Regions from separate parts of the Vibrio sp. SCSIO 43133 genome, predicted to be linked through region 1. Evidence: predicted binding sites of a transcription regulator. Region 1 holds the regulator's gene; each other region holds the start of a gene.
What was found. Region 1 encodes CRP, which controls carbon source genes, mostly activating them, when cyclic AMP is high. Its sites were predicted from a motif close to TGTGANNNNNNTCACA; they were not measured.

Region 1 (3,343 bases):
GCAAACAACGTCTAAATGGTTCATAGGGTTAGCAAAACAAAATTATAACTATCATTACACAGGAAGTGTTATGTCTGCAAAACACCCCATTATTGCGGTGACCGGCTCTTCTGGAGCAGGTACAACAACAACGTCAGAAGCGTTTCGCAAAATGTTCAACATGATGAGCGTGAAGCCCGCTTTTATTGAAGGTGACAGCTTTCACCGCTTTACTCGTCCAGAAATGGATATCGAGATCCGCAAAGCCAAAGAGCAAGGAAAACACATCAGTTACTTTGGCCCGCAAGCAAATGACTTCCCTGCGTTAGAAGAATTCTTCCGCAACTACGGACAAAATGGCACAGGTCAGTTCCGTCGTTACCTGCATACGTTTGATGAAGCTGTACCATACAATCAAATGCCTGGCACATTCACGCCTTGGCAAGATCTGCCTGAAAATTCCGATGTACTGTTTTATGAAGGCTTACACGGTGGTGTTGTCGACGGAGAGGTAAACGCAGCTCAACATGTCGACTTACTTATCGGCATGGTGCCGATAGTCAACTTGGAGTGGATTCAGAAATTTGTTCGTGATACTCGCGATAGAGGGCATTCCAGAGAAGCGGTTACCGACTCTATTGTCCGTTCAATGGATGATTACCTTAGTTATATTACCCCGCAATTCTCACGCACTCATATTAACTTTCAACGCGTCCCTACGGTGGATACCTCCAACCCACTCAACGCCAAAGGCATTCCAAGCTTAGATGAAAGCTTCGTGGTGATTCGTCTACGTGGTATCAAAAATGTCGATTTCCCTTATCTATTGGCAATGATAGATGGCTCGTTCATGTCGCGACATGACACCATAGTGGTACCGGGCGGTAAGATGAGTTTTGCGATGGAATTAATCGTCAGACCAATACTTCAACAGCTCATAGAAACTGGAAAAATAGGTTAGCTTTCACGCTTTAACCGTAGATGATTTTTTATACCGTGATCATGTGCACAGTTTTGTATAGAAAAATGGTCTGATGACACGATTAAAATCAAGAAAAATGGCGCAAAAAAGGATACTATTTCTAGGAAACAGAAGATCGCTTGCGCCATCTTCAAAGTGCTTTTATGCTAGTAAGTCTTAACCAACGGGCTTGCTAACAAATATGGAAAGCAGCAAGCATACCCTGCAGAGGAAGTAAGATATATGGTTCTAGGTAAACCTCAAACCGACCCAACGTTAGAGTGGTTCCTTTCACACTGCCACATTCACAAGTATCCTTCTAAGAGCACGCTAATCCATGCGGGCGAGAAAGCGGAAACTCTTTACTACATCGTAAAAGGTTCTGTAGCGGTACTGATCAAAGATGAAGAAGGCAAAGAGATGATCTTGTCTTACCTTAACCAAGGTGACTTCATTGGTGAACTTGGCTTGTTCGAAGAAGACCAAGAACGTACGGCATGGGTACGTGCAAAATCTCCTTGTGAAGTTGCGGAAATCTCATTCAAGAAATTCCGTCAGCTGATTCAAGTTAACCCTGATATTCTAATGCGCTTATCTGCTCAAATGGCAAGCCGTCTACAAGTGACTAGCCAAAAAGTAGGTGACTTAGCGTTCCTAGACGTAACAGGCCGCATTGCTCAAACGCTACTAAACCTAGCGAAGCAACCAGACGCAATGACTCACCCAGATGGCATGCAAATCAAGATCACTCGTCAAGAGATCGGCCAAATTGTTGGCTGTTCACGTGAGACAGTGGGACGCATTCTTAAGATGCTAGAAGAGCAGAACCTAATCTCTGCTCACGGTAAGACTATTGTTGTTTACGGTACTCGTTAATTTCTAGCGACGTTACTTTTACAAAAGCTAATAGCTAAAAAGCCACCGCGAGGTGGCTTTTTTATTATTTATTGGTGCGTACTCTCAAAAATCTTATCCGCAGATGCCGCAACGAAACCTTGATAGTAACTGCCGTCCGCCATTTGATATCGCTTAGCAAACTCATAGAAGCCGCCAGGGATAGCCTGTTCACCATCGGTGAACATCACCGGCACTTTATCCGCCATCGTTGAAGACTGCTCAAGTAACACCTCAGGAGAACCTTTAACTTCACCGCCAGATTCATTGATAGCAAAACCGGCCTCACGAAGATGTTGGTTTACTTCTACGACTTCCTGAAAACGATCCAGCTGATTTACGCTCACCGTAAAGTGGTTAGCACCATAACCGTGGGCAGCCAACCACGATGCATACTCGCTCTCTTCGGCTAGCGTCTGAAAATCAGCGTAACTCAAGTCCCATAGACGCCCACCATAAAGGAAGTCTGCGCTATCCAACTTCGCCGCTTCAACTTGAGCCACCAGCTTAGCGACAATATCTTGCAGCTGCTGCGAACACAGTTCGACTCTAAGCTCACTAATAAACACTTTTGGTAATACAGCATTACTATGCTCTAAATGAATCGCAGAGAGCTTCTTGGCCTCAAACACATAATCACCAGAGACTTTGTAGCCAAGAGCGATAAAGTGCTTTGCCAACGAATCGATGCCCAGAGGGCCGACATTAAAAGTACGTAGCGCAATGTGGTCGTTAATCAGCGCTTCATCCTCTTTGAGCAGAGCATGGACTTTATCAGCAGAAGGGCAAAGACGGCGAATATAGTCTTGCCATAAATGGTTAAATAGAGCGTCTACAGTCATAACAGAAGTTCCTTAGAGTTCAATACCAGGGCTTAGCGTTGCAGGAAGCACGGTATTGTCTCCTTCCATGGACGCCATAGGGTATGCACAGTAATCGGCCGCATAGAAAGCACTTGGTCTTAGGTTACCTGATGCACCAGGTCCTCCGAATGGCGCATCACCACTCGCTCCAGTAAGCTGACGGTTACGGTTTACAATGCCTGCACGAATATGGTCAACGAAGTACTGCCACTCTTCATCGCTTTGCGAAATCAAACCTGCCGACAAACCAAAGCGAGTATCGTTTGCGAGTTCTACTGCTTGTGGTAGCGTTTCATAGCGTACTAGCTGTAACAAGGGACCAAAGTACTCTTCATCTGGTAGCTGCTCGATATTCGTTGCATCAATCAACGCAGGCGTAACGAAAGCAGCTTGTAGGCGTTTCGCTTCCACTAAGCTCTTGCCACCTAGTTTCAGAAGCTCGGCTTGCGCCGCAATAATATGGTCAGCCGCCTGTTCAGAGATTTGTGGCCCCATAAATGGTGCTGGTTTGGCGAAAGGCTCATCGATACGAATCTTACCAATTGCAGAAACTAAGCGTTCAACCAGTTGATCACCTCTTTGCCCAAATGGCACATAAAGGCGTCTTGCACAGGTACAGCGTTGTCCAGCACTAATGTATGCCGAT
Region 2 (3,343 bases), on a different replicon from region 1:
GATACTTAACATCGATACGACTTTTTAAGTCATCGGTAGGTATATTTACTTCGCTATTGTTTTCTGCACTGTAGTCGGAAGGAACAATTTGGCAGTCAACTTGAAAAGCGTTGTGATCGGTAAAGCTTGTTGGCGTGGCATCAACAGAGTAATTGGTATGCTGACACAATACGTAACCCGAGTTAGCGTCACAGGTTGCGAACCAGAACACGCCATTGTTACTAAGTGGCTGAAGCGTCCGATAGTTGGATGTTAGTTGGTACTCATCAGCGTGATTAATCCATCTCGCATCAATATCAGCAAGCTTGCGTCGGCATCGACTGGCGATTTGATCAATATGATCATAGAAAGTCTTAGGGTTGATTTCGAGCTTTCGACAGATTTCTCTTACCGAGTAGCCAGTGAACAATAAACCTAAGAGTGTCTCTTGAAAGGAGAGCTTTTTGTTGGTTCCAGACCAACGATCGACAAAAGTGCCCTGACAGGATTTACAGCGGTAACGTTGACGATCACCGCTAAAGCCAAAAGCGTGGTAACGATCTTTATGGGTATGAACGGACAGGCCATAATTTTCACATTGAGCGTCCTTACAAGAGGGAAGGCCGTCATGGTGATGTTGGCTTAAGCGATCGAGTTCGTTAAGAACTTCTTGGTTATTAAGTAGGGGGGGAAACGCGCCACACTCTCGGCATACCATCGCTGGCCGTTTAGGATTACTGTGCTGCAGGATATAGAGGTTTGCATCACTTCGTCCAAAATTGTCACACGCCAATGTTTTACAAAAATTGAGCTGTAATCCATTTGCGGCTAACGGCAGTCTGCCTTCTGACACGTTCACCCCCTATGGTTCGGTCGATTCCTTGGCAAAGAAAAGCCAGCTCATTCAGGCATTGAGCTGGCTTTGTTCTTTAAATGTTGATTGCAGTCTCTAGCGCTACAACCATCATGTCATTAAATGATTTTTGACGGTCTTCTGAGCTTAGTTTCTCACCACGGATAATATGGTCAGATACCGTTAGTACAGTCAGAGCTTTAGCTCCTAGGTCAGCAGCTACACCGTAAATACCCGCTGCTTCCATATCTACACCAAGAATACCCAGATGCTTCATTTTATCGAAAATGTCTGCTTCTGGAGTGTAGAAAAGATCCGCAGAAAAAATGTTACCCACTTTTACTGGTACTTCTTGTAAGCGCGCTTGTTTTACCGCTTCTTCAAGTAGGCCGTAGTCTGCGATGGCAGCAAAGTCATGATCGTTAAAACGGATACGGTTCACTTTTGAATCCGTTGATGCACCCATGCCGATGACAACGTCCATAAGGTTAACGTCGTCACGTACAGCACCACAGCTACCAACGCGGATAACATTTTTCACGCCGTAATCTTTGATTAACTCATGAACGTAGATGCAGCATGACGGGATACCCATACCGTGGCCCATGACAGACACTTTTTTGCCTTTGTAAGTACCTGTGAAGCCAAACATGTTGCGAACGTCACACACTTTTACAACGTCTTCAAGGAAAGTTTCCGCGATATATTGCGCGCGAAGTGGGTCACCTGGCATTAGTACAGTTTCCGCGAAATCACCTGGATTAGCATTAATGTGTGGGGTAGCCATTGTATCACTCCTAAAGTTTTAACTAATTCTGTTGAACGTGTTGTTCGTCGTTGATGGGGATTTTATAACGATATATCGGTGCTCTATGAGATTTTAATCACATTTTTGTCGGTAATTATATAAAAGGCAGTTAATGATAACTAAATCTGTTGAAAGTGGTTAGGCAATCGATTTTTTCTGAAAAAATTACTCGATGAGAAAATTTTTCGTGGAGAAGTGAACCAAATTGCTGTGCGATGCATACAATTGTACAAGATAGAATTTTGTATCACTTACTTAATCACAAATGAAAAGCCAGTCAGTTTAGCGAAGCGAGGGATTCAACATGGAAGACACAATCGTAGTGGGTATTAGCTCTTGTTTATTAGGAGAGAAAGTTCGTTTTGACTCCGGTCATAAGCAAAGCAGTTACGTTAACAAAGAATTAGCAGACTACTTTGACTTTGTTTCTGTATGTCCTGAGGTAGGCATGGGCCTGCCAGTGCCGCGACCAACCATTCGATTGATGACGAATGAAGAGCGCATTGCTTTGGTAGATACGAAAGATAGCACGCGAGACCACACCGAAGGCATGATGCGCTTTTCTCGGGAGAAAGTATCCGAAATAAAAGATACGGAGATGTGCGGCTATATAGTTTGCGCTAAATCCCCAAGTTGCGGGATGGAGCGCGTGAAAGTCTACAGCAAAGGTCACGCATCCACTGATGGAGTCGGCTTATATACTAAGCACCTGATGGAACAAATGCCATGGCTACCAGTGGAAGAAGACGGACGATTGAACGATCCTGTGTTAAAAGAGAATTTCATATCTCGCGTATACAGCTTGAAAGACTTCTATCGCTCAATGGAGGGCAACCCGACTCCTGGAAAAATCGTTGCATTTCACTCTCGATACAAGCTTACGTTGATGGCTCACGAACCTAGTGCTTATAAATCTCTTGGACGACTTGTTGCCAAGCAAAGCGAGTATACACCAAGTGAATTTTACACAGCTTACCGCAACGGCTTGATGGAGGCTCTCAGAAATAGAGCCAGTAGAAAGAATGTCACCAATGTATTGATGCATATTCAAGGCTATTTTAAACGTTCCCTCAACAAAGATGAAAAAGCGGAACTTGCGAAGGTCATTGATGACTATCGTGTTGGACTATTACCCATCTTAGCGCCACTAACGTTGTTGAAACACTACTTGAATGCTTACCCAGATGATTACTTGGCAAGTCAAATCTTCCTTCAACCACATCCAGAAGAGATGCGTTTACGATATGGGCTGTAATGAAAAACGATATGCCATCAGAGAAATAGCAGATTTGACTGGTATTAAACCTGTGACATTACGAGCATGGCAGCGTCGTTACAATTTGGTTCAGCCGCTTCGCACTGAAAAGGGCCATAGGGTATACACCGCGGATGACCTCGAAAAGATTAAAACCATCCAGAGTTGGTTAAATAAGGGCGTTTCTATCGGTAAGGTAAAGTCTTTATTGGAATCTGAAGTAGTTTCGAGTGCAGTGGAAGACGCTAATCAATTGGAAGAAGTGTCAGAGACATTGGATAGTTTAGCTGGGCTAGACGGGGGAAAAACCGATCGCTTGATCGCGATGGTACTCAAGGAGTATCCACTGACAATTGTAGAATCAAAATTCGTTATTCCCATTTTGGGTGCTATCCACTTCTTAAAGCTTGGCCCCCGCTCTTTGCAGCTTGCTTTGTTCAAAACGATG
Region 3 (3,343 bases), 760 kb from region 1:
GTAAGCCAGTCATTGTCACCGGATCACAGATTCCTTTAGCGGAGCTACGCTCTGATGGACAAGCTAACCTGCTGAATGCACTGCACATTGCGGCTAACTATCCGATTAACGAAGTCACACTGTTCTTCAATAATCAACTAATGCGCGGTAACCGCAGTACCAAATCTCACGCCGATGGTTTCAACGCGTTTACGTCTCCAAACATGTCGCCGATTTTAGAGGCGGGTATCAATATTCAGTTAGGTAGTGGTGTAGAACTGAACAAAATGCCTGAGGGCAAGTTTAAAGTACACGACATCACACCACAGCCTATTGGGGTCATTACTATGTACCCTGGCATCTCACATGAAGTGATTCGTAACACGCTACTTCAACCTGTTAACGCTATGATATTGCTAACTTTCGGTGTTGGTAATGCGCCACAAAACCCTGAGCTTCTCGCACACCTAAAAGAAGCCTCTGAACGTGGCGTGATTGTGGTCAACCTTACCCAATGTCTAGCAGGTAAAGTCAATATGGGCGGTTATGCCACTGGTTGTGCCCTAGCCGATGCCGGAGTTATAAGTGGTTTTGACATGACCCCAGAAGCGGCTCTAGCCAAGCTACACTATCTACTTAGCCAAAACTTGGGCTACGAAGAAGTCAAAGCCCAAATGTTAGAAGTGCTACGTGGCGAAATGAGCAAATAAATCCTTACTATTGATCATTCTAAAAACGCAGCTAAGCTGCGTTTTTTGCCATTAGACTTTAGCTAACACTGCATCGGCCGCTTCTTCAATCAGATCCAACACCAACTCAAAGCCCTGCTCTCCTCCATAGTAAGGGTCTGGGATCTCACTATAAGATGAAGAACCATGGCTAAGAAACAACGAAAGTTTGTACTTGAGATGTTGAGGACAACGTTGTTTAAGGTCGGCCAAGTTATCCTTATCTGCGGCTAGAATCATGTCAAAGATCTCAAAGTCTTCATCTGTCACTTGTCGCGCTTTTATTCCAGAAAACGAGTAACCACGAGCTTCACCAGCGGCTTGCGCTCGCCTATCAGGGGCATCACCGTGATGGTAGCCAATCGTCCCTGCTGAATCGATAAGGACCTCAACCCCTTGATTCGCTGCTCTAGAGCGTAATACCGCTTCGCCCGTTGGCGAGCGACAAATATTGCCCATGCAGACCACCAATATCTTTTTCATCCTATTACCCCTGAACTTTGTCTTGTTTTTTTCTGTTTCTATTTCATTATCATATACCGAACACAGAGGACTAGCAGCTAAACATAAGGAATCACCATGTCACTCTCCGAAGAGCAAAAACAAGATCGTCATAAAGCACGACAACAGAAAGTAAAAGAAAACGTTGATAAGAAGATCGCCAACGCTCAAGAAGAAAAAGGTTTGTTGTTAGTCATCACCGGAAACGGTAAGGGCAAGTCAACATCTGGCTTTGGTACCATTGCTCGAGCCGTTGGTCATGGAAAGCAGTGCGCGGTTGCTCAGTTTATCAAAGGAACATGGGATAACGGCGAACGTAACCTACTCGAGAAGTTAGGTGTTGAGTTTCAAGTGATGGCAACAGGCTTTACTTGGGAGACCCAAAACAAAACCGCTGACACGGAAGCAGCTCAGTTAGTTTGGCAAGAATGTAAACGCATGCTTAAAGACGAATCACTTGACGTGGTTCTATTTGACGAGCTGACCTACATGGTGAGCTACGGCTATATCGATTTGGAAGAAGTAGTAGAAGCGTTAACCAACCGACCTAAAATGCAATCTGTCATTATCACAGGTCGCGGTGCCCACCGAACGCTCATAGACATTGCAGATACCGTTTCAGAGGTTAAAAATGTCAAACACGCCTTCGAATCAGGCATAAAAGCGCTAAAAGGTGTCGATTGGTGATGTTCTAGCCAATCGAACCAAAAGAGTAAAAAATGAGATGTAAGTCTCATTTTTTACTGTATACTGCCCTCCCGTTTGCTAGGGCACTTCGCATTGTTGCGTAATCTTCTAGCTATACACCAATACAAGCCGTCACCAAGGAACTGTGAACGACCCAAGGATTTGGACCAGCTGCAATCTCCACGCTTGTAAAGGGTATAAAAATGGGCAAATTTATCTTCAGTTACCACAATCCGTGGTTTCCTCAGCTTTCCGCTGTTTCCTCTTGGTCATCGTATTCCATGCTTAACTGTCTAAGCTACGGTGAGGTGACCCAATGTTAATGACTATCCTGTTTGGCTTTGTGGGCATTATCTCGTTGTTAGCCATCGGTTTTATTTTCTCAGAAAACCGTAAAGCAATTAACTGGAATACCGTATTACGCGCACTCCTCCTTCAAACATTGTTTGCTGCTTTTGTTCTTTACATTCCTTTTGGTCAACATGTTCTTGGCGCAATGAGTTCTGGTGTTGCCAAAGTACTGAGCTTCTCCGACGTTGGTATTCAATTTCTATTTGGTGATTTAGCTTCTGAAGGCTTTATTTTTGCCATCCGTGTTCTTCCTATCATCATCGTTATTAGCGCTCTTATTTCGGCACTTTACTACCTTGGCATCATGCAAGCGGTAATCCGTGTACTCGGTGGTTTAATTCAGAAGTTCTTGGGAACAAGCAAAGCGGAATCGTTGGTGGCAACCGGCAACATATTCCTATCACAAGGTGAGTCCCCACTGCTTATTCGTCCTTTCCTTGCAACTATGACACGCTCGGAACTGTTCGCAGTCATGGCGGGCGGAATGGCGTCTGTGGCAGGGAGTGTTCTTGGTGGTTACGCCGGGTTAGGCGTAGAGCTAAAGTACTTAATCGCGGCAAGCTTTATGGCTGCGCCAGGATCCCTAATGATGGCTAAGCTTATCGTACCTGAGCAACAAACTCCGGTAGCTCATGACTCTGTCGACTTAGATACTGGCGATCAAAGTAATGTGATTGATGCCTTAGCAGCGGGGGCAATGAACGGAGTAAAAGTTGCGGTCGCAGTGGGTACGATGCTTATCGCTTTTGTCAGTGTTATTGCGATGGCTAACGCCGCTATTGAATCCATAGCGGAGCTGTTTGGTGCGCAAGGAATCACATTACAACTGCTATTCGGTTACCTCTTCGCTCCAGTAGCTTGGCTTATTGGTGTCGATCAAAGTGAGATGCTGATGGCAGGGTCATTTATCGGCCAAAAGGTAGTCATGAACGAATTTGTTGCTTTCATCGACTTCATTCAGCATCAAGCTAGCTTATCGGAGCACAGCCAAGTTATCGTTATATTCGCTCTTTGCGGTTTCGCCAACATTGGCTCTATTGCCATTCAACTAGGGTCTATTGGTGTAATGTCACCGGAGCGCCGCTCTGACGTGGCAA

Region 2: the regulator CRP is predicted to act here: its motif matches at 1,706-1,721, upstream of deoD (purine-nucleoside phosphorylase).
Region 3: the regulator CRP is predicted to act here: its motif matches at 1,929-1,944, upstream of JKJ11_RS11890 (NupC/NupG family nucleoside CNT transporter).

Annotation. Positions count from the first base shown of each region.
Region 1 covers NZ_CP068024.1:3,289,597-3,292,939, forward strand. Annotated here, with positions in the region: gene JKJ11_RS15405 (phosphoribulokinase) at 71-940, shown strand; gene crp (cAMP-activated global transcriptional regulator CRP) at 1,184-1,816, shown strand; gene JKJ11_RS15415 (DUF1338 domain-containing protein) at 1,885-2,676, opposite strand; gene astD (succinylglutamate-semialdehyde dehydrogenase) at 2,689-3,343, opposite strand, start outside.
Region 2 covers NZ_CP068025.1:1,837,166-1,840,508, forward strand. Annotated here, with positions in the region: gene JKJ11_RS25110 (lactate dehydrogenase) at 1-832, opposite strand, end outside; gene deoD (purine-nucleoside phosphorylase) at 909-1,619, opposite strand; gene JKJ11_RS25120 (YbgA family protein) at 1,945-2,895, shown strand; gene JKJ11_RS25125 (MerR family transcriptional regulator) at 2,885-3,343, shown strand, end outside.
Region 3 covers NZ_CP068024.1:2,527,951-2,531,293, forward strand. Annotated here, with positions in the region: gene ansA (asparaginase) at 1-689, shown strand, start outside; gene JKJ11_RS11880 (low molecular weight protein-tyrosine-phosphatase) at 741-1,190, opposite strand; gene cobO (cob(I)yrinic acid a,c-diamide adenosyltransferase) at 1,287-1,895, shown strand; gene JKJ11_RS11890 (NupC/NupG family nucleoside CNT transporter) at 2,218-3,343, shown strand, end outside.